2 linked regions of the Paracoccus pantotrophus genome follow. The protein of the gene in region 1 interacts with the protein of each later gene in a pairwise test. Links are inferred from orthologs where the notes say so. Each region holds a gene or a part of one and is shown on either strand. Other genes may lie near its edges. The genes, in order: rho and nusG.

Region 1 (12,542 bases):
GAGACCCCCTCGCCCGATGTCGAGGCGCTGATCGCCGAGCGGGATGAATACCGCGACCGCTTCATGCGGGCACTGGCCGATGCCGAGAATGCCCGCAAGCGGGCCGAGAAGGATCGCCGAGATGCCGAGCAATACGGCGGCTCGCGCCTGGCGCGCGACCTGCTGCCGGTGCATGACGCCCTGACCCGCGCGCTGGATGCCGCGGGCGACGAGCAGCGCACCGCGGCGGCGGCCCTGATCGAGGGTGTCGAGCTGACCCTGCGCGAACTGAACAACGTCTTTGCCAAGCACGGCATCAAGGTCATCACCCCGACCCTGGGCGAGAAATTCGATCCCCAGCAGCACGAGGCCATGTTCGAAGCGCCGGTTCCCGGCACCATGGCGGGAAACATCATCCAGGTCATGGATAACGGCTTCATGCTGCATGACCGGCTGTTGCGCCCAGCCAAGGTGGGCGTCAGCTCCACCCCCGCAAGCTGAGCCGATTACGTCGTCGGAAAGCGCCGAACCCCGGAGGAGACTCCGGGGTTTTTTCTGGCCAAGTATAGCAAGTCTAGGCGTGCTGACGCTGTGATATACCAGATATTGTGGTCAGTTGCCGGCAAGAATCTGGCACAGCCGATCAAGCTGATCCAGGTCGCGATAGGTGATGACGACCTGGCCGCCATCGACCCCGGCATGGTTGATCGCCACCTTCATTTTCAGATGTGCGGTCAAATCGCCTTCGAGCGCACGGGTGTCGGCATCCTTTTCGTGCCTGGGATTGCGGGGCTTTTGCGTCCGGGCGCCTTCGGCCTGGCGGCGCACCAGATCCTCGGTCTCGCGCACCGAGAGGTTCTTTTCGATCACCTTCCGCGCCAGTTCGACCGGATTGGCCGCGGTGATCAGGGCGCGGGCATGTCCGGCGGTCAGCTTGCCTTCCTTGAGCCAAGCCTGGACCTGTTCCGGCAGGTTCAGCAAGCGCAACAGGTTGGCGATATGGCTGCGGCTCTTGTTCAGCGCCTCCGCCAGCTTTTCCTGGGTATGGCCGAAACGGTCCATAAGCTGGCGATAGGATGCCGCCTCCTCGATGGCATTCAGGTCGGCGCGCTGGATATTCTCGACGATGGCGACCTCCAGCACCTCGGTATCGTCGAGGTCGCGGACGATGACCGGCACCTCGTGAAGCTGGGCAATCTGCGCAGCGCGCCAGCGCCGTTCACCGGCAACGATCTGGTAAAGGCCGCGATCCGACGGGTGCGGGCGGACGATCAGCGGCTGCAACATGCCGCGCGTCCTCAGCGAATCGGCCAGTTCCTGCAAGGCCTCGGGGGCGAAGCTGCGGCGCGGCTGGTCGGGGTTGGGGGTCAGCTGCTCGACCGGAAGGATCTGCCGCGGGGCCGGACGTTCGGATGGAATCAGGTCGACATCGGCCATCAGGGCCGAAAGGCCACGACCCAGACCGCGCTTTTCAAGCTTGTTCTCTGCCATAATTCCTCCTCAGGCGGTCGCGAATTGACGGGACAGGAACTCGGCAGCCAATTCGCGATAGGCGTGGCTTCCCTTGGAGTTCGGATCGTATTGCAGCACCGGCATGGCATGGGACGGCGCCTCGGACAGCCGGACATTGCGCGGAATCACCGTGCGATAGACCAGCCCGGAAAGGGTGTTGCGCGCATCTGCCTCGACCTGCTGCGACAGGTTGTTGCGATTATCCGCCATGGTCAGCAACACGCCCTCGATCCGCAGGTCGGGATTGGCGGTCTGGCGAACCTCGCGCACGGTCATCAGCAGTTGCGAAAGCCCCTCCAGCGCATAGAATTCGGCTTGCAGCGGCACCAGGACGCTGTCCGAAGCTACCATGGCATTGACGGTCAGAAGGCCAAGCGCCGGCGGGCAATCGATCAGGATATAGTCCAGCTCCGCAGGAACCGTCAGCTTTCGCCGCAGGAGCTGGGTCCGGCCGGAACGATTGGACAGTTCGAAATCTGCCGAGGCCAGATCCCGATTGGATGGGACAAGACGAAGGTTGGCGATCGCCGTGTCGCGCAGGGTCTCGGATAACGCCTGCTCGCCGGTCAGCAGATCGTAAGAGGTCAGAACCCGATCCTCCAGCGCCACCCCAAGTCCTGTCGAAGCGTTGCCTTGCGGATCAAGATCTATGATCGCGACCCGCTGGCCTTGCTCGGCCAGGGCAGCGCCAAGATTGATCGCCGTGGTGGTCTTTCCCACGCCGCCCTTCTGGTTTGCAACGGCAATGATGCGTGTCTCATGCATGGCGAACTTCCGTAATTTCCAGAATGGCCGCGTCAGGGTCAGTCGTGCTTTGATGGGGCTTTAGTTCGAATTTCCAATCGGTTCGCGCCTGAGCGACCTCGTCCTGCCAGTTTCGGCCCTTCATGAGCCATGCCGTTCCAGATGCGCTCAGGTGCCGGTCCACATATGCCATGAGCTGAGGAAGCGGGGCAAGGGCCCTTGCGCTGATATTGGCAGCATCAAGCCTATCCACGGCCTCGATGCGCTTGCACAGCACTCGCGCATGCGGCAGCGCCAGCTCACGCAGCACATTGCGCAAGAAGGCAGCCTTGCGTTGGTCGCTTTCCACCATGGTCAATTGCAGCTCAGGCCGCATGATCGCCATCACGACACCGGGAAATCCGCCACCGCTGCCCAGATCGACCCAATTTCCCGGAGAATTTTCAGCAATCTCGGCCAATTGCAAGCTGTCCGCGATATGCCGGGTCTCGATCTGCTCTACCGTGGACGGTGCGATCAGGTTGATCGCCGGGTTCCATTTCCGCAGCAACCCCACATAGGCAGCAAGACGCTCTGTTTCACGTGAAACACCCATCACGCGGTTTTCCGGGCACCAATGCGGATCACGGCGAGAATCAGCGTCAAGGCCGCGGGAGTCATGCCCTCGATCCCCGCGGCCGCGGCGAGGGTTCCGGGCCGATATCTGTTCAGCTTGGATTTGAGTTCATTTGACAGGCCCGAAAGCGCATCATAGTCGAACTCGGCCGGAATGACCACGGACTCTTCCTTGCGCAACAGTTCGGCATCTTTGCCCTGGCGGTCCATGTATTGATGATAGAGCGCATCCGCTGCCAGTTGCGCAATAGTGGCCGGGTCGTACGAAGAAAGCTCGTCGTCCAGTGCAAGAACTTGATCTTGCGGTATTTCCTGCTGAGCAAGCAGCGCGAACAGGCTGCGCCTAACACCATCTTGCCGCACCTCGATCCCGGCTCGGGAAAGTTCCGTAGGGGTAAGGCTTACGGATTCGGCCCGAATCCGCGCCGCGGAATAGCGCCGCATCTTTTCGGAGAACGCCTGCTGGCGCGCTTGCCCCACGCAGCCGATCTCAATCCCCAGCGGGGTCAGGCGCTGGTCTGCATTATCCGCCCGCAGAGAAAGGCGAAATTCTGCGCGGGAAGTAAACATCCGGTAAGGTTCACTGACGCCTCGGGTGGTAAGATCGTCGATCATCACTCCGATGTAGCTTTGAGAACGGGAGAAATGCAGCATCTCTCGGCCTTGCGCTTTCAGCGCGGCATTGAGGCCCGCCACCAAGCCTTGCGCTGCGGCCTCCTCATAGCCGGTCGTGCCGTTGATTTGTCCGGCAAGGAACAGCCCCGACAGGGCCTTGGTTTCCAGCGTCGGCGTCAGCGCCCGCGGATCGACATAGTCATATTCCACCGCATAGCCGGGCTGCACGATTTCAGCCGCTTCCAGGCCGCGGATCGACCGGACATAGGCCAGCTGGACATCTTCGGGCAAGGATGTCGAAATGCCATTGGGATAGACCAGATCACTGTCCAAACCTTCCGGCTCCAGGAAAATCTGGTGCGAATCCTTCTGGGCAAAGCGGACGATCTTGTCTTCGATCGATGGGCAGTAGCGAGGCCCCACCCCATCAATGCGGCCGCCATACATCGCCGAACGGGCCAGGTTGTCGCGGATGATCCCGTGGGTTTCTGGATTCGTATGGGTAATCGCGCAGCTGATCTGCCGTATCTTCGGGCCCGAGGACAGATAGGAGAACATTGTCGGCTCATCGTCGCCCGGTTGCTGATCCAGGCTTTCCCAGTCGATGCTGCTGCGAAGAATGCGCGGGGGAGTGCCCGTTTTCAGTCGACCCAGCGGTAGGTTGAGCGGGCGAAGCGATGCAGCAAGCTGCACCGATGCCGGCCCGCCCCAACGGCCGGCGGGACGGGTCACATCGCCTATGTGAATCAACCCGTTAAGAAAGGTTCCCGTGGTCAGGATGATCTGCCGGGCCTGCAATTCTGTGCCATCGGCCAGCCGCAAACCGCGCAACTCGGCCTGTTCATGCAGCAATTCGGCTGCTTCGCCAAGCACCAGGGACAAGCCGGCCTGCCCGGCCATGACCCGCGCCGCAGCGGCTCGATAGATCTTGCGGTCAGCTTGTGCGCGCGGTCCCTGCACAGCAGGCCCCTTGCGGCGATTCAGCAGCCGGAACTGGATGCCGGCGGCATCGGCCAGTCTTCCCATGACACCGTCAAGCGCATCGATTTCACGCACCAGGTGGCCTTTTCCCAACCCGCCAATCGCGGGATTGCAGGACATCGTACCCAGATCATCGCGATTCAGCGTTATCAGCGCGGTTTCCGCGCCCATGCGCGCAGCAGCCATGGCGGCTTCCAAACCGGCATGGCCTCCACCAATCACGATTACGTCGAATTGTTTCACGTGAAACCCTATTTTCCGATACAGAAGGAACTGAAGATCTCGTCCAGATAATCCTCGGCCCCCACCCGCCCAACCATCATCGCCAAAGCTTGTGCCGCTTGCCGCAAGGCTTCGGCAAGAAACTCCGGTGCGGTGCTATACTCGACTTCAAGGGCTGCCAGGGCGCGCTGCAAGGCTTCCGCCTGCCTCTTGTGTCCCACCAGCCCGGACGCTGCCGCCCTGACTCGCAGGCGATCATAGACCAGATCCAGCAATTCCGCGACCCCTTCCCCGGTCAGGCCCGAGATCGATATTCCTGCGCCTCGCCCAAGATCTGCCTTGGCACGAACGATGATATCGTCCTCCTTCGCGGCTTCGCCGGCAAGCCCATCAACCGAAAGGTGGATGCGCAAGTCGGCCTCGGCCGCTTTCTGCACCCCCCGCGCAACCCCCATGGCCTCCACGGGATCACTGCTTTCGCGCAACCCGGCCGTATCCAGGAAGGTCACCGGCAAGCCGCGCAGATCGGTATGAAGTTCCAGAATATCCCGCGTCGTCCCCGCGATCTCGGAAACCAGGGCGATGTCGCGCTGGCCGATGCGATTCAGAAGCGTCGATTTCCCGGCGTTCGGCGGCCCGATTATCGCCACGACATAACCTTGCCGCAACCGTTCGGTCGCCGGATAGCCTGCCAGCATCAGCCGGATATCGCTACGAACCGCCTCGATCAAATCCAGCGCCTCTGCCGGAACCTCCTCGGGCACCTCCTCATCGGCGAAATCGATGCTGGCTTCGATCAGGGCCCCGGCACGAACCAACTTGGCGCGCAGTTCATCGGCCTTTCGACCCAGTTCCCCTTCTGTTGCCCGCATTGCCAGCTTTCGCTGTGCTTCCGTCTCAGCGGAAAGCAGATCGGCCAACCCTTCGGCTTCAGCCAGGTCCATGCGGCCATTGAGAAAGGCCCGCTTGCTGAACTCTCCTGCCTCGGCCCTTCGCAATCCCCGGGCCAGAAGCGCCTGCGCCAGCCTGTTGGCAATGACCGGCGCACCGTGCAGATGCATTTCGGCCACTTCCTCACCCGTAAAGCTGTGGCCTTCCTCGAACCAGATGACCAACGCGCGGTCAATCAGATCCTCTCCGTCCCGCAGCGCCCGCAGCGCCGCCATGCGCGGCGTCGCCACTGGTCCGGCCAAGGATTCCAAGACCGCACGCGCCTTCGGTCCGCTCAGGCGGACGACGGAAACCCCCCCTCGGCCGGGCGGGGTGGCCTCGGCAAAGATCGTATCCACCGCATCCTCCGCGCCGTCAGGCGTTCATCGAATCGAAGAATTCGCTGTTGGTCTTGGTCTGCTTCAGCTTCGAGATCAGGAATTCGATCGCATCCGTGGTTCCCATCGGGTTCAGGATGCGCCGCAGCAGATAGGTCTTTTGCAGATCCTTGGCATCCACCAGCAGTTCTTCCTTGCGGGTGCCGGACTTGAGGATGTCCATCGCCGGGAACACGCGCTTGTCGGCCACCTTGCGGTCCAGAACGATCTCGCTGTTGCCGGTGCCCTTGAATTCCTCGAAGATCACCTCGTCCATGCGCGAGCCGGTATCGATCAGCGCCGTGGCGATGATGGTCAGCGAACCGCCTTCCTCGATGTTGCGCGCCGCGCCAAAGAACCGCTTCGGACGCTGCAAGGCATTCGCATCGACGCCGCCGGTCAGCACCTTGCCCGAACTGGGCACCACGGTGTTGAAGGCCCTACCAAGTCTTGTGATAGAATCCAGAAGGATAACAACATCTCGTTTATGCTCGACCAGGCGCTTGGCCTTTTCGATCACCATTTCCGAAACGGCGACATGGCGGCTGGCGGGTTCGTCGAAGGTCGAGGAAATGACCTCGCCCTTCACCGAACGCTGCATGTCCGTCACCTCTTCCGGCCGCTCGTCGATCAGCAGCACGATCAGATAGCACTCTGGATGGTTCTTCTCGATCGAATGGGCGATGTTTTGCAGCAGCACGGTCTTGCCGGTGCGTGGCGGCGCCACGATCAGCGAACGCTGGCCCTTGCCGATCGGCGCCACCAGGTCGATGATCCGGGCGGAACGGTCCTTGATGGTCGGATCCTCGATCTCCATCTTCAGCCGCTCATTGGGGTAAAGCGGCGTCAGGTTGTCGAAGGCGACCTTGTGGCGGGCCTTTTCGGGATTCTCGAAATTGATCTTCTCGACCTTGGTCAGGGCGAAATAACGCTCATTCTCGCCCGGCGCGCGGATCACGCCCTCGACCGTGTCGCCGGTGCGCAGGCTGTGCTGGCGGATCATGTCGGGGCTGACATAGATGTCGTCAGGACCCGGCAGGTAGTTCGCCTCGGGCGAGCGCAGGAAACCGAAACCGTCCTGGACCACCTCCAGCACGCCGTCGCCGCCGATCTCGAAGCCCTCCTCGGCATGTTCCTTGAGGATCGAGAACATCATCTCGCCCTTGCGCATGGTCGAGGCGTTCTCGATCTCCCATTCCTCGGCCATGGCCAGCAGATCGGCCGGGCTCTTGGCCTTGAGATCGGACAGGTTGAGACGTTCTTCGGTCATATCTAGCCTATGGGCGCGCGCTGCCCGACGCATGATCGGCCCGCGCAGGAAACTGTGTCAGGAAAAATCCGCCGGACGGCGGATGCCGCGTCACATAGGCATAATCCGCGCGCGAGTCAATTCTTCTAGAATTTCACGATCACCGACAGCACGATCAGGACCATCAGCAACGTCGGCACCTCGTTCATCATCCGATAGCGCCGCCCGCTCAGGCCCCGGCCCTGCAGCAGCGCCTTGCGCTGGCCGGCCAGCCACATGTGAAACCAGGTCATGCCCAGCACGCCGGCTGCCTTGGTCCAGGGCCAGATCATCGTCCAGTCCACGATTCCCGGCGTCAGCACCAGCGCAAGGCCGGCGATCCAGGTCACGATCATCGCCGGATTCATGATCAGCCGCAGCAGCTTGTCCTCCATGATCTGGAAGGATTGCGCTGGCTCTTGCCCGATATGGCCGCGTTCCGCGTGATAGACGAACAGCCGCGGCAGGTAAAACAGCCCCGCCATCCAGGAAAGCACCGCCATGACATGCAACGCTTTGATCCAGGGGTAAGCAAGGGGCAGGAAATCGTTCATGGTACACCTCCGCCGTCCTCTCTCTATCAAAAAGAAATGAAGATAAAGATAAGGATGATGATGTTGTTGGGCCTGTGGATGACTGGAAATCCCGGCTCCGCCTTGACCTTCCCCAGACCGCGGCGCTTGGGGAAAAAAACACCGTTAACGATTTGTTAACGAAAAATTCCATCACAAACAGCATGATAAGCAAAAACCACCTGTGGATAAGTTTGTGAAAATTTTTCTTTTCCACAGCTTGTGGGTGGTTTGCAGCCGGTTATGGACATGTGGAGAAGCCGGCTCCGTTCCTGCTCTGTCCCAAGCGGCGATCCGTAGACATGGAAAAGGCCGCGCGATCTCCACAGATTCGACCTCCCGAGTCGCGGCCGTTTATCCCCAGGCTTATACCCGCGCTTGCTGGCGGCGTGGCAGCCGCTTCCGAATGACCCCTTTCGGGGCCTGCCTGTCTCTGGAGGCGGGGCTCGGGGCTACGCAAAAGCGCCCGAGGTGCGTTTGCGTCATCCGGGCGTCGCATTTGGCGAATTGCGACCCGCCAAAGCGGTGCAATGCTTTGCCAAGGACGCCCCTTGTGACGGAATCAAGCCATGCTGAACACAGCCGAAATCCTGGACCAGCTCGCCAACCGGCGAAAGAACTTCTCGCTCAGCCGCGACCTCTATTGCGACCAGGGCGTCTACCAGGCCGATCTGGAGAATCTCTGGTATCGCGAATGGGTGTTCGCCATCCCTTCCTGCGACATTCCCAAGACCGGCAACCACGCCACCTTGCAGATCGGGCAGTATCCGGTGGTGATCGTGTGCGGCGCCGACGGCCAGATCCGTGCCTTCCACAACGTCTGCCGCCATCGCGGCCAGCGGCTGTGCCCCAAGCAGAACGGCAGCTCGCCCAAGCTGGTCTGTCCCTATCACCAATGGACCTACGACCTCGACGGCAAACTGCTGTTCGCCCGCGACATGGGGCCGGATTTCGATGCCTCGAAATACAGCCTCAAGCCGGTCCATTGCCGGACCGAGGGCGGCATGGTGTTCATCTGCCTGGCCGACAACCCGCCGGATTTCGAGCCGCTGGGCGGTTATCTGCGTGATTACGTCGGCGCCAGCGACCTCGCAAACGCCAAGGTCGCCTTCACCTCGACCATCGTCGAGAAGGGCAACTGGAAGCTGGTGATCGAGAACAACCGCGAATGCTACCATTGCGGCGGCAGCCATCCCTCGCTGTGCCGGACCTATTCCGACAACCCGCTGATGACGGTGATGGAGGGGCCCAACGCCGCCTCGCCCGAGATCCTGGCGCATTGGAACCGCTGCGACCAGGCCGGCCTGCCCGCGCGCTTCGTGAACGAGCCGGGGATGCAATGGCGCTTCGCCCGCGTGCCGCTGCTGAACAATGCCGAAAGCTTCACCATGTCCACCAAGGCGGCGGTGAACCGGCGCATGGGCACGATCCCGTGGAACGACGCCGGCAGCCTGATGTTCTATCACTTCCCGTCCAGCTGGAACCACTTCCTGCCCGACCATGCCATCGTCTTCCGCCTGCTGCCGATCTCGCCCACCGAGACCGAGGTGACCTCGAAATGGCTGGTCCACAAGGATGCGGTCGAGGGTGTCGACTACGACCTGCAGAAGCTGACCGAGGTCTGGCTGGCCACCAATGACGAGGACCGCCGCGTGGTCGAGGAGAACCAGAAGGGCATCCTGTCCCCGGCCTATGAGCCCGGCCCCTATTCGCCCCACCAGGAAGAGGGCGTGATCCATTTCGTCGACTGGTATGTGCGGCAGATGCTGGATCGCCTGTCGCCGCGTCCGGCCATGGCGGCGGAATAATGGCGGTCTTGGTCAAGGCATTCGGCGACAAGCCGTGGAAGGACGACGAGCCGCTGGAATGCGTGATGGTGGTGCCCGAGACCTCGGACACCGCCACCTTTACCTTCCGCGCGCCTTCGGGGGCCTGGTTCGATTATCAGCCCGGCCAGTTCGTCACCCTGGACCTGCCGGTTCCGGGCGGCAACGTGCAGCGCACCTATACGATCAGCTCCAGCCCGTCGCGGCCGCTGTCCATCTCGGTCACGGTCAAGGCGCAGCCGGGCAGCGTCGGCGGGCGCTGGATGATCGACCACCTGCGGCCGGGCATGCGGCTCAAGGCCTTCGGGCCGGCGGGGATTTTTTCCTTCGTCCGGCACGAGGCGCCGAAATACCTGTTCATCTCGGCCGGTTCGGGCATCACCCCGGTAATGTCGATGACCACCTGGGCCTGGGATTCGGGAGAGATGCCGGACATCGTCTTCGTCCATGCCGCGTGCAGCCCTAGCGAGATCATCTTCCGCCAGCGGCTGGAAGGCATGGCCGACCGGGTGCCGGGGCTGCAATTGCGCTTCACGGTCGAGGACTCCGACCCGTTCCGCACCTGGCACGGCTATCGCGGCCGGCTGAACCAGATCATGCTGGGCCTGATGGCCCCGGACTACCTTGAGCGCGAGGTGTTCTGCTGCGGGCCCGAGCCCTTCATGCAGGCGGTGCGCGACATGCTGATCGCGCTGGGCTTCGACATGGACCATTATCACCAGGAAAGCTTCGGCGCCCCGATCCGCACCGAGGCCGAGGCCCCGGTGCTGGACGACGTGGTCCCGGACGAGGACAGCGCCGCCCAGATCACCTTCGAAAGTTCGGGCGTGGTGGCGAAATGCAACGAGACCGACACGGTGCTGGCGGTGGCCAAGGCCAATGGGCTGAACATCCCTTCGGGCTGCACCTTCGGCCTGTGCGGCACCTGCAAGATTCGCAAGACCGCCGGCGAAGTGCATATGGTCCATAACGGCGGCATCACCGACGAGGATATCGAGGAGGGCTATATCCTGGCCTGCTGCTCGCATCCGATCGGGGCGGTCTCGGTCGAGGTCTGACCGGCACCACGGTCACAGCATGGCAAAAACCCCCGGTTTTTCTGGGAAAAGGGGCGGGCCGAAAGGTTCCGCCCCTTGTCCTGCCGCGCTTGACAGAACTACCATACCGGGTGATCCTGACCCGGTACCTATCTCTACGACAGGCAAAAGGAGGGCACGATGAATATCGACCTCTCGCGGCGCGGTTTCCTGAAACTGGCGGGTGCGGGTGTCGCGGCGACATCGCTGGGGGCCATGGGCTTCGGCGGGGCGGAGGCGGCGGAACAGGCGCATGTGCGTGCCTTCAAGCTGGCCTCGACGACCGAGACGCGCAATACCTGCCCCTATTGCTCGGTCGCCTGCGGCGTCATCATCTATTCCGACGGCGACCTGAAGGCCGGCGAAGAGGCCAGGGTCGTCCATATCGAGGGCGATGCCGACCATCCGACCAATCGCGGCACGCTTTGCCCGAAAGGCGCGGCGCTCAAGGACTTCGTCAATGCCGAGACGCGCCTGACCACGCCGCGCATCCGCCGGCCCGGCGCGGCCAGCTTCGAGGAGATCTCCTGGGAAGAGGCGCTGGACAAGATCGCCCGCGCGCTCAAGGATGACCGCGATGCCAACATGGTGCTGACCAACGACGACGGCGTGCCCGTCAACCGCTGGACCACCACCGGCTACCTGGCGGCCTCGGCCACCACCAATGAAACCGCATGGCTGACCTACAAGGTGGTCAGATCCATGGGGATCGTCGGATTCGACAACCAGGCGCGCGTCTGACACGGCCCCACGGTGTCCAGTTTGGGCCCGACATTTGGCCGTGGAGCGATGACCAACTCCTGGACCGACATCAAGAATACCGACCTCGTGGTCGTCATGGGCGGCAATGCCGCCGAAGCCCATCCCTGCGGATTCAAATGGGTGACCGAAGCCAAGGCCACGCGCGGCGCCCGGCTGATCGTGGTGGACCCGCGCTTTACCCGCACCGCCTCGGTGGCCGATTACTATGCGCCGATCCGGCCCGGCTCGGACATTGCCTTCCTGATGGGCCTGATCAACTGGTTGATCCAGAACGACAAGGTGCAATGGGATTACGTCCGCAACTTCACCAATGCCGCCTGGCTGGTGAAGGACGAGTTCGGCTGGAGCAACGGGCTGTTCACCGGCTACGACCCGGAAAAGCGCGACTATGACAAGTCGGGCTGGGACTATGTCATCGGCGAGGACGGCTTTGCCACCGTGGACATGACGCTGGAGCATCCGCGCTGCGTCTGGAACCTGCTCAAGGAACATGTCTCGCGCTATACGCCGGAACTGGTCGAACAGGTCTGCGGCACGCCCAGGGACCGCTTCCTCAAGATCGCCGAGATGATCGGCGAGTGCTCGGCGCCCGACAAGACCATGACCTCGATGTATGCGCTGGGCTGGACCCAGCACGCCAAGGGTTCGCAGAACATCCGCGGCATGGCGATGCTGCAGCTGATCCTGGGCAATATCGGCGTCCGGGGCGGCGGGATGAACGCGCTGCGCGGCCATTCCAACATCCAGGGCCTGACCGATATCGGGCTGATGTCGAACCTGATTCCCGGCTACCTGAACATCCCGACCGAGAAAGAGCCGGACTGGCAGACCTACATGTCCAGCCGCAGCTTCACGCCGCTGCGGCCGGGCCAGACCAGCTATTGGCAGAACTATCCCAAGTTCATGGTCAGCTTCATGAAGGCGATGTGGGGCGACGCCGCCACGGCCGAGAACGACTGGGCCTATCACTACCTGCCCAAGCTGGACGTGCCGACCTATGACATCCTGCGCATGTTCGAGCTGATGGATGCCGGCCGGGTCAA
Region 2 (9,266 bases), 640 kb from region 1 along the record:
CAGGGTCAGGCCCACGATTTCTTCGGCGAGTTTCTTCAGATCAGCCATTTTTCCGTTCTTTCCATTAAGTGTTCCAACGTCGGGGTTTCAACCCCACGACGGAATGGGGATTGCCTCAGGCGGCCTCGCGCTCTTCCAGAGTCGAGAGGATGCCCGCGATGTTGCTGGCAGGTGCGCCGATCGCGCCCGCGATGTTGGAAGCAGGGGCACCGATGCAGGCCACGATCGAAGCGATAAGCTCCTCGCGCGACGGCATCTGGGCCACGGCCTTCACACCGGCCGGGTCAAGCGCCGTGTCGCCCATCGCACCGCCCAGGATCACGAACTTGTCGTTCCCCTTGGCGTATTTATCCGCGACCTTGGCGGCAGCCACCGGGTCTTCGGAATAGGCGAGCACGGTCATACCCGTCAGATAGTCGGCGATGCTTGCGCAAGGCTTCCCATCCAGGGCGATCTTGGCGAGCCTGTTCTTGGCAACGCGAACGGACCCGCCGGCTTCGCGCATCTGCGCGCGCAGGTCCTGCATCTGGGCAACCGTCATTCCCTCGTAGCGGGCAACCACCACGACGCCAGAGGCTTCAAAGATCTGGCCGAGTTCTTCGACCACCTGTTCTTTTTGCGCTCTATCCACGGTTTCACTCCAAGTTGGGGGTTTCCCCCCGGCTCTCACTTTCCAGCCGCCCGAACAGCGACCGGATGGGTCCGTGACGGTCCCAAGATCCCCCGAAGAAACCTTCGGAAAATGGTCTTGATCCCATCTCAGGAAGGACGATTAAGCCGGCCAGATAGCGTATCGGGTCGGCACCCTCCGTCTCGGACAGGACGGGGCATCGCTGCCCCGCCATTCGCCGGACCCTGTTGCAGGGTGCCGGCGAAATTCTTGCGCGCTTACTGCGCGACCGCCGAAGACAGGTCCAGCGACACGCCCGGACCCATGGTCGAGCTGATCGAGACCTTCTTGACATAGGTACCCTTGGCGCCCGACGGCTTGGCCCGGTTCACCGCATCCACGAAGGCGCGGATGTTCTCGGCCAGCTTCTCGGCATCGAACGAGGCCTTGCCGACACCGGCATGGACCACGCCCGCCTTCTCGGCCTTGAACTGGACCTCGCCGCCCTTGGCGGCCTCGACGGCGGCCTTCACGTCCATCGTCACCGTGCCGACCTTGGGGTTCGGCATCAGGTTGCGCGGACCCAGGATCTTGCCCAGACGGCCGACCAGCGGCATCATGTCCGGCGTGGCGATGCAGCGATCGAACTCGATCTTGCCCGACTGGATCGTCTCCATCAGGTCTTCCGCACCGACGATCTCGGCGCCGGCGGCCTTCGCCTCGTCAGCCTTGGGGCCGCGGGCGAAGACGGCGACGCGCACATCCTTGCCGGTGCCGTTGGGCAGGGTCACGACGCCGCGGACCATCTGGTCGGCGTGGCGGGGATCGACGCCCAGGTTCATCGCGATCTCGACGGTCTCGTCGAATTTCGCGCTGGCGTTCTCCTTGACCAGCTTGACGGCTTCCTCGACGGGAAGATTCGCCTTGCCGGCAAAGGCGGCGCGGGCGGCGGCTTGCTTTTTCGACAGTTTAGCCATGGCTTAGCCTTTCACCTCGATGCCGATCGAACGCGCCGAGCCCAGGATGATCTGCATCGCGGCCTCGATGTCGTTGGCGGACAGATCCTTCATCTTGGCTTCGGCGATCTCGCGGACCTGCTTGGCGGTCACGGTGCCGGCGACCTGGCGGCCGGGCTTTTCCGAACCCTTGGCGCGGTTGCGCTTGCCGACCGGCTTCAGGCCGGCGGCCTTCTTCAGCAGGAACGAGGCCGGGGGCGTCTTGGTCTCGAAGGTGAAGGACTTGTCGGCGTAATAGGTGATCACGACCGGAACAGGGGCGCCCTGCTCCATCTCCTGCGTCTTGGCGTTGAACGCCTTGCAGAATTCCATGATGTTGATGCCGCGCTGACCCAGGGCCGGGCCGACGGGCGGGGACGGGTTCGCCTGACCCGCCTTGATTTGCAGCTTGAGGCTGCCGACAACTTTCTTGGCCATCTGGCCCTCTCCTTATCATCACGCCCCGCCCGTTATTGGACCGATGGGGCCGACTTAGCGGTACGGCTGCGCCCCGAAGGGCCGGCGCCTCCCGCAGACGATCACGCGGTCTTGGCGACCTGCGTGAATTCCAGTTCCACCGGCGTCGGGCGGCCAAAGATGGACACCGTGACCTTGATGCGGTTCGCGGCCTCGTCCACTTCCTCGACCATGCCCGAGAAGCCCTCGAAGGGCCCGTCGGTCACGTTCACCTTTTCGCCCACATCGAACCGGATCAGGTTGCGCGGCGCGACCTCGGCCCCGCCCTCGCCGGTGCGATGCAGGATCGCGTTGACCTCGTCGTCGCGCATCGGCATCGGCTTGCCCTGGGCACCCAGGAAACCGGTCACGCGGTTGATCGAGTTCACCAGGTGATAGGTCTTGTCCGACAGTTCCATGCGCACCAGCACATAGCCGGGCATGAAGCGGCGCTCGGAGGTGACCTTCTTGCCGCGGCGGATCTCGATCACTTCCTCGGTCGGGACCAGCACCTCGTCGATCTCGTCTTCCAGGCCCTTTTCGACAACGGCCTGGCGAATCGCCTCGGCGACCTTCTTTTCAAAGTTCGACAGGACGCTGACCGAATACCAACGCTTTGCCATGTCTCGATCGACCCCTGTTTCCTTCCGGGCAGGCCAAGGCCAACCCATTGAATTCCTTACCCGCCCCGACCCACCCTTGGGCACATGCCGCAGGCGCCGGCCAAATTGAAATCGGCGCGCACGACCGAATCGATGCACGCCGTATCACGGGCAGGTCGGGCGGACATAACGCCCCCTGCCCCTCAATGCAAGCCCTCAGCTGCCGACCAGGTTGATCACGACCGAAAGCCCGGTCTTGATCAGCAGGTCCACGAGGAAGAAGAAGATCGAGGCCAGCGTCGCCATGATGAAGACCATGATCGTGGTCGTCACCACCTCGCGGCGCGTGGGCCAGGTGATCTTGCCAAGCTCGGCACGGACCTGGCTGATGAACTGGACGGGATTGGCCATGGATTTTCCTTCGGTCTTGCAGCGGGTCAGATAGCCTGCACCGGCCGGCATTTCAAGCGCCGATCTGAGCGGGGGGCGATCACGGCTCCAGGAACTCGACCCCCGGCATGGCGCGCAGGGCGGCGATGTCCTGCGCATAGTTCCAGGCCGAACGGGCATGGGTCTCGTCATCCAGCAGGCGCAGCCGGGCATGGCCCGAGGCGGGCTGGAAACGCTCGCGCGCGCGCCGCGCCAGGATCCGCTGGTCGATGCCGTCGCCCGAGGCGGCGCGGCGCAGCAGCCAGTCGTAGCCGGCCTGGGTCAGGCTGACATTGGCGGGCGGCGGGTCGGGCACCTCGGCCGCAAGGCCGGCGGGCAGCAGCCGTTCAAGCAGCCGCGGGCGTAGCGCCGGATAATCCTCGTAGCGCCACAGCACGATGCGCGAGACCCCCTCGACCGCCGCCAACCGTCCGACCAGCCCCGCCCAGGCCGAGCGCGCCGGGTCGCGGCCGCCCAGATAGGAATGGATGTCGATCTCCTTGCCGCCGGCAACCTGGAGCGCGAAGGCCGAGACGTTGAAGGAGGCGGGGTCGCGCAGCGACAGATACACCACCGCAGGCCCGCCGCCCGCCAGGGCGATGACATGCCGCAGCCGCTGCGCCGCGCGGGGATAGATCTCGCCGCGCCGGGAAAACAGCCGGCTGCGATGGGTCATGCCCAGGATGTTTTCTTCCGAGATCAGCAGATCGCGGCAGCCCTGCCGCATGTCCAGCAGCATCCGCCGGGCGGAGTCCTGGTCCCGCCCGCCGATGCCCTGAGCCAGGACGGCAGAAAGCGACAGCGGCTGACCGCGCAGCATGGCCGGATCGACATAGGCCAGCCCGGCGCCAAGCAGCCGGTCGCGCACCTGGCGCAGGGAAAATTGCAGATGGGTCGAGGCGGTCTTGTGCGCCCCCAGATGTATGCTCAGCGCCATGGGATCTCGGCAGGGATCGGAAGGCACGCGGCTTGACACGGGAAGCGGCTGGCAGGGGCAGAGGGACTCGAACCCCCGACCCTCGGTTTTGGAGACCGATGCTCTACCAACTGAGCTATACCCCTAGGCCGCGCTGCTGATTACGGCAGGTCCGGGCGGGGTTCAAGAGGGAAGATCACTCGGCCTCAAGAAACCCGCCGGACTGCCGCGCCCAGAGGCCGGCATAGATGCCGCCGCGCGCCAGCAGCGCCTCATGCGTGCCCTGCTCGACGATGCGGCCCTGCTCCATCACCACCAGCCGGTCCATGCGCGCGATGGTCGACAGCCGATGCGCGATGGCGATCACCGTCTTGCCTTGCATCAGCATGTCGAGCTGCGACTGGATCGCCGCCTCGACCTCGCTGTCCAGGGCGCTGGTCGCCTCGTCCAGCACCAGGATCGGCGCGTCCTTCAGCAGCACCCGCGCGATGGCGATGCGCTGGCGCTGGCCGCCCGACAGCTTGACCCCGCGTTCGCCGACATGGGCGTCAAGCCCGCGCCGGCCCTGCGAATCGGTCAGGCCGGCGATGAAATCCGCCTCGGCCAGTTCGGCGGCGCGCAGGATCTCGGCCTCGGACGCGTCCGGCCGGCCATAAGCGATATTGTCGCGGATCGAGCGGTGCAAGAGCGAGGTGTCCTGCGTCACCACGCCGATGGCGGCGCGCAGGCTTTCCTGCGTGACCTGCGCGATGTCTTGGCCGTCGATCAGGATGCGGCCCGATTCCAGGTCGTGGAAGCGCAGCATCAGGTTCACCAGCGTCGACTTGCCCGCGCCCGAGCGCCCGACCAGCCCGATCCGCTCGCCCGGCGCGATGGCCAGGCTCAGGTCGTCCAGCACCGCGCCGCGGCCGGGCCGCGCCGCCTCGCCATAGCGGAAGGTGACGCGGTCGAACTCGACCCGCCCCTCGGGCACCGAAAGCGGGCGCGCACCGCGCGCATCCGTCACCATGCGCGGCAAGGACAGCGAGCCGATGCCGTCGCGCACCGTGCCGATATTCTCGAAGAGCCCGGCGAATTCCCACATGATCCAATGCGACATGTTGCCCAGCCGAAGCGCCAGCGGGATGGCCACGGCGACCGCGCCGACCTCGATCTTGCCGCCGACCCACAGCCACAGGCCCAGCACCGTGACCGAGAAGGTCAGGAGCGAGTTCAGCGTGGACAGCAGGATGTTCTGGATCGAGGCCAGCCGCATCTGCCCATGCACCGTCTGCAGGAAACCGTCCATGCTTTCGCGGACATAGGCTTCCTCGCGCGATGAATGCGAGAACAGCTTGACCGTCGAGATGTTGGTATAGCTGTCCACCACCCGGCCGGTCATCACCGCGCGGGCATCGGCCTGCGCCTCGCTGATGCGGCCGATGCGCGGGATCAGCCACCACAGCAGAAGCCCGTAGAGGATGCCCCAGCCGGCAAAGGGCAATGCCAGCCAGCCGTCGGTCGAGGCGGCCAGGATCAGCGCGCCGATGAAATAGACCCCGACATAGACCAGCACGTCCATGAACTTCATCGCCACTTCGCGCACCGCCAGTGCGGTCTGCATCAGCTTGGTGGCGATGCGGCCGGCGAACTCGTCCTGGAAATAGCTCATCGACTGGCGCAGCAGATAGCGATGCGCCTGCCAGCGGATGCGCTGCGGGAAATTGCCCATCAGCGTCTGGTGCATCAAGAGCGAGAACAGCACCTGCAGCAGCGGCAGGCCGATCACCAGGATCGCGCCCATCAGGATCAGCCGGTTGCCCTCGACCGCCCAGAAATTCTCGCGATCGGCGCCGGCCAGCCGGTTCACCAGCTCGCCCAGATAGCCGAACAGCACCACCTCGGCCACGGCGATCATCGCCGAGCAGGCGGCCATCGACAGCATGTAGCCCTCGGCCCCGCGCGAGAAATGCAGGATGAACCGCCACAGCCCCTGCGGCGGCATGCGCGGCGGATCGGCGGGATAGGGATCAAGCCGGCGCTCGAACCAGCTGAACATGACAGACCTCATTCGCATCAGTCCGGGCGCTTGCCCGGTTCGTTTCGTCGCGCCGCCTCAGGCGGCCAGTTCCTCAAGCGCCGCGACATCGGCACGGGCCAGCGCGGCGGTGGCGCGGGCGATCCGCGCCACGGGCCAGTGCCACCATTGCAACGCCATGAGCCGGGCGATGGTGGCATCGTCGAAGCGCAGCCTTATGACACGACCGGGATTGCCCGCGACCACCGCGTAATCCGGCACCACGCCCCCGACCACCGCGCCGGCGCCGATGATGACGCCGCTGCCGATCCGCGCGCCCGGCAGGATGGTGGCGCCGTCGCCGATCCAGACATCGTGGCCGATCACCGTATCCGGCAAGCCGCTGATCTGGTCGATGTAATCGCCGACCCGCGCATGGTCGAAGATCGCGAAGGGATAGGTCGAGATCCCGGCCATCGGATGATTGGCCGAGGCGGTGACGATCCGCACCCGGTCGGCGATCTGGCAGAACCGCCCGATCACCAGCCGCTCGGGCGCGCCGGCATAGGTATAGGGCGCCAGCCGCGCCGCCCAGTCGTCCGGCGGGTCGAAGCTGCTGGCATAGGTGAAATCGCCGATCTCGATATTCGGATGGTCGATCACCCGGTTCAGATGCACCAGCCCCCGGTTCAGAGTGCCGTCGGGAAAGCGCATGGGATGGGGCAAAGCCGCATCAAGGAAGTGGGCAGTCATGGGAATCCTCTTCAATCCGTCCGTGAAAGGTCAGATTTGCGAGCTGTCCATGACACCGTTCTCCTCTGCTGCGGCAGGCACCATAGCGGGATTTCGCCGCCGAGGCAACCGGGCGGCAGTCGGGCCTGGATACGCTGGCGCCGGGGGGCTCCGCCCCCGCCCCTGCGGGGCTCCCCCGGAGTATTTGGAAAACGGAGAAAGCGCATGCGGCGCGCGGCCTGCGGTCACAGGTGCCGGGTCTCGGGTGCGGGGTTCCACCAGGCGTCATGCGCGCCGTCGGCATAGAAGACCGGGGCGGCGATCAGCTCGGCCTCGGACACATCGTCCAGCGCACTGACGCAGACCTGGACGAAGCGGCCGCCCATCTCTTCCAGGTTGCCCTCAGTCCACAGCCTCGTCCCGCAGCGGGCGCAGAACATATGGTGCATGTCCACACCGTCCTGCTGCCGGCGCGGGGTCTCGGCCAGCATCTCGGCGCCATGGGTGATGCGGAAGCGTTCCGGGTCGGGCAACCGCATCTCCCAATAGCGCATCTTGCGGCAGAAGCTGCAATTGCAGCGCATGGTGCCTTGCGACAGGTCGCCCTCGGCCTCGAAGCGGACGGCGCCGCAGAAACAGGAGCCGTGATAGGCGGTCATGCCGGCTCTCCGTGGTGGACGGCCTCGATATTGTTGCCGTCAGGGTCGAGCACGAAGGCGCCATAATAGCCGGGATGGTATTCCGGCCGCAGCCCCGGCGCACCGTTGTCCTGCCCGCCCGCGGCCAGCGCGGCGGCATGAAAGGCGTCCACCGTCGCCCGGTCGGGCGCGGCAAAGGCGACATGAGTGCCCGGACCGGCAGACCGGCCGCTGCCGATCCAGAAGAACGGCTTGCCCTCGCGGCCATAGCCCAGATGCGCGCCATGGCCGCCGGTCATCTCTTCGGTCACCTCCATCAGCAGCCCGATGCCCAGCGGCACCAGCGCCCGGTCGTAGAAAGCGCGCGAGCGGGCCAGGTCCGAGACGGGAAATCCGATATGGTCGATCATGCGAAATCTCCTTTCCCGGCAAGGATCGCCCCGTCCTGCTGACAATTCGCGTCAGGAGAGCTTTGCGGCGAAGAAATCCAGCGTCCGCTGCCAGGCCAGTTCCGCCGCCGCCTCGTCGTAGCGCGGCGTTGTGTCATTGTGGAAGCCGTGCTGGGTGCCGGGATAGAAAAAGGCCTGGTATTCCTTGCCATGCTCCTTCAGCGCCGCCTCATAGGCCGGCCAGCCCTCGTTCACGCGCTCGTCGTGCTCGGCATAATGCAGCATCAGCGGCGCCTGGATCTGCGCCACTTCCTCGGGACGGGGCTGGCGGCCGTAGAAGGGTACCGAGGCGGCCAGTTCGGGATAGGCCACCGCCAGCGCGTTGCAGACCCCGCCGCCATAGCAGAAGCCGACCGCGCCGACCTTGCCGGTCGAATCGGCATGGTCGCGCAGGAATTCATGGGCGGCAAAGAAATCCTCCATCAGCTTCACCGGGTCGAGGCCGGCCTGCATCTCGCGCCCCTGCTCGTCATTGCCGGGATAGCCGCCAAGCGGGCTCAACCCGTCCGGCCCGAAGGCCAGGTAGCCCGCCTTGCCCAGGCGACGCACGACATCCTCGATATAGGGGTTCAGCCCGCGGTTCTCGTGCACCACCAGCACGGCGGGCAGCTTGCCCTGCGCCCCGGCCGGCCGCGCCATCAGCCCGCTGATGCGGCCATTGCCCGCGGGGCTGTCATAGCTCACGGCCTGGGTCGCGATGGCGGGGTCGTCGGGCGGTACCTGCTGGGCCAGGGCGTAATTTGGCCGCAGCGCCTCGAAGATCGCCGCGGCGCTCATCCCGGCGGTGGCGAATTGCGCCGCCTGCACCATGAACTCCCGCTTGCCGATGCGCCCATGCACATAGCCGTCGAAGATCTCGAGGATGCGGGGATGGAAATCGGAAGCCTTCCTGCGTTCGGTCATCGTCCTCTCCCTTTGCCTGCTGGCGCAAGGATAGCATGAAAAACCCTCTCCGGCCCCTCTCCCGCGCGTCCGCTTTGCCTTGCTTCTTTCTTGCCGAAATATCCCGGGGTCCGGGGCAGCGCCCCGGCTGCCGCGCCGCGGCAAGCAGAAAGGCCGCCCCCTGCGGAGCGGCCCCTCATCGCGATATCCCTCGCGGGATCACCCGATGATCCCGGGCGGGGCAGCGGCGCAGGGCCGCCGCCCCCGCCAGATCACTTCAGGATCTTCGACACCACGCCGGCGCCGACCGTGCGGCCGCCCTCGCGGATGGCGAAGCGCAGCTTCTCCTCCATCGCGATCGGCGCGATCAGCTCCACCGTGAACTTCAGGTTGTCGCCCGGCATCACCATCTCGGTGCCCTCGGGAAGCTTCACCGTCCCGGTCACGTCCGTCGTGCGGAAGTAGAACTGCGGACGGTAGTTCGCGAAGAACGGCGTGTGCCGGCCACCCTCTTCCTTGGTCAGGATATAGGCCTCGGCCTCGAACTCGGTATGCGGCGTC

What was found.
Region 2: the proteins of rho (region 1) and nusG interact in binary tests that used the Escherichia coli proteins (3 or more experiments, as listed by UniProt). The link is inferred for Paracoccus pantotrophus from one-to-one orthologs.

What each region holds. Positions count from the first base shown.
Region 1 is NZ_CP044426.1:2,176,416-2,188,957, forward strand. The notes cover bases 5,110-7,971. They hold rho (transcription termination factor Rho), read right to left. Parts: upstream 7,246-7,971; coding sequence 5,974-7,245; downstream 5,110-5,973. Other genes in these bases: mnmE (tRNA uridine-5-carboxymethylaminomethyl(34) synthesis GTPase MnmE), read right to left, coding at 5,110-5,957; ESD82_RS21325 (CopD family protein), read right to left, coding at 7,371-7,817. Also shown: ESD82_RS21290 (nucleotide exchange factor GrpE), read left to right, coding at 1-480; ESD82_RS21295 (ParB/RepB/Spo0J family partition protein), read right to left, coding at 592-1,470; ESD82_RS21300 (ParA family protein), read right to left, coding at 1,480-2,256; 16S rRNA (guanine(527)-N(7))-methyltransferase RsmG, read right to left, coding at 2,249-2,830; tRNA uridine-5-carboxymethylaminomethyl(34) synthesis enzyme MnmG, read right to left, coding at 2,830-4,689; more of mnmE, read right to left, coding at 4,698-5,109; ESD82_RS21330 (aromatic ring-hydroxylating oxygenase subunit alpha), read left to right, coding at 8,405-9,643; ESD82_RS21335 (hybrid-cluster NAD(P)-dependent oxidoreductase), read left to right, coding at 9,643-10,719. UniProt on the Escherichia coli protein: Facilitates transcription termination by a mechanism that involves Rho binding to the nascent RNA, activation of Rho's RNA-dependent ATPase activity, and release of the mRNA from the DNA template.
Region 2 is NZ_CP044426.1:1,545,227-1,554,492, forward strand. Bases 915-3,878 are described here. They hold nusG (transcription termination/antitermination protein NusG), read right to left. Parts: upstream 2,685-3,878; coding sequence 2,145-2,684; downstream 915-2,144. Other genes in these bases: rplA (50S ribosomal protein L1), read right to left, coding at 915-1,587; rplK (50S ribosomal protein L11), read right to left, coding at 1,591-2,043; secE (preprotein translocase subunit SecE), read right to left, coding at 2,880-3,074; ESD82_RS18160 (hypothetical protein), read right to left, coding at 3,154-3,878. Outside these bases: rplL (50S ribosomal protein L7/L12), read right to left, coding at 1-48; rplJ (50S ribosomal protein L10), read right to left, coding at 116-631; more of rplA, read right to left, coding at 889-914; more of ESD82_RS18160, read right to left, coding at 3,879-4,029; ESD82_RS18170 (ABC transporter ATP-binding protein), read right to left, coding at 4,205-6,046; ESD82_RS18175 (CatB-related O-acetyltransferase), read right to left, coding at 6,104-6,757; ESD82_RS18180 (GFA family protein), read right to left, coding at 6,982-7,395; ESD82_RS18185 (VOC family protein), read right to left, coding at 7,392-7,784; YghX family hydrolase, read right to left, coding at 7,836-8,726; tuf (elongation factor Tu), read right to left, coding at 8,978-9,266. UniProt on the Escherichia coli protein: Part of the processive rRNA transcription and antitermination complex (rrnTAC). The complex forms an RNA-chaperone ring around the RNA exit tunnel of RNA polymerase (RNAP).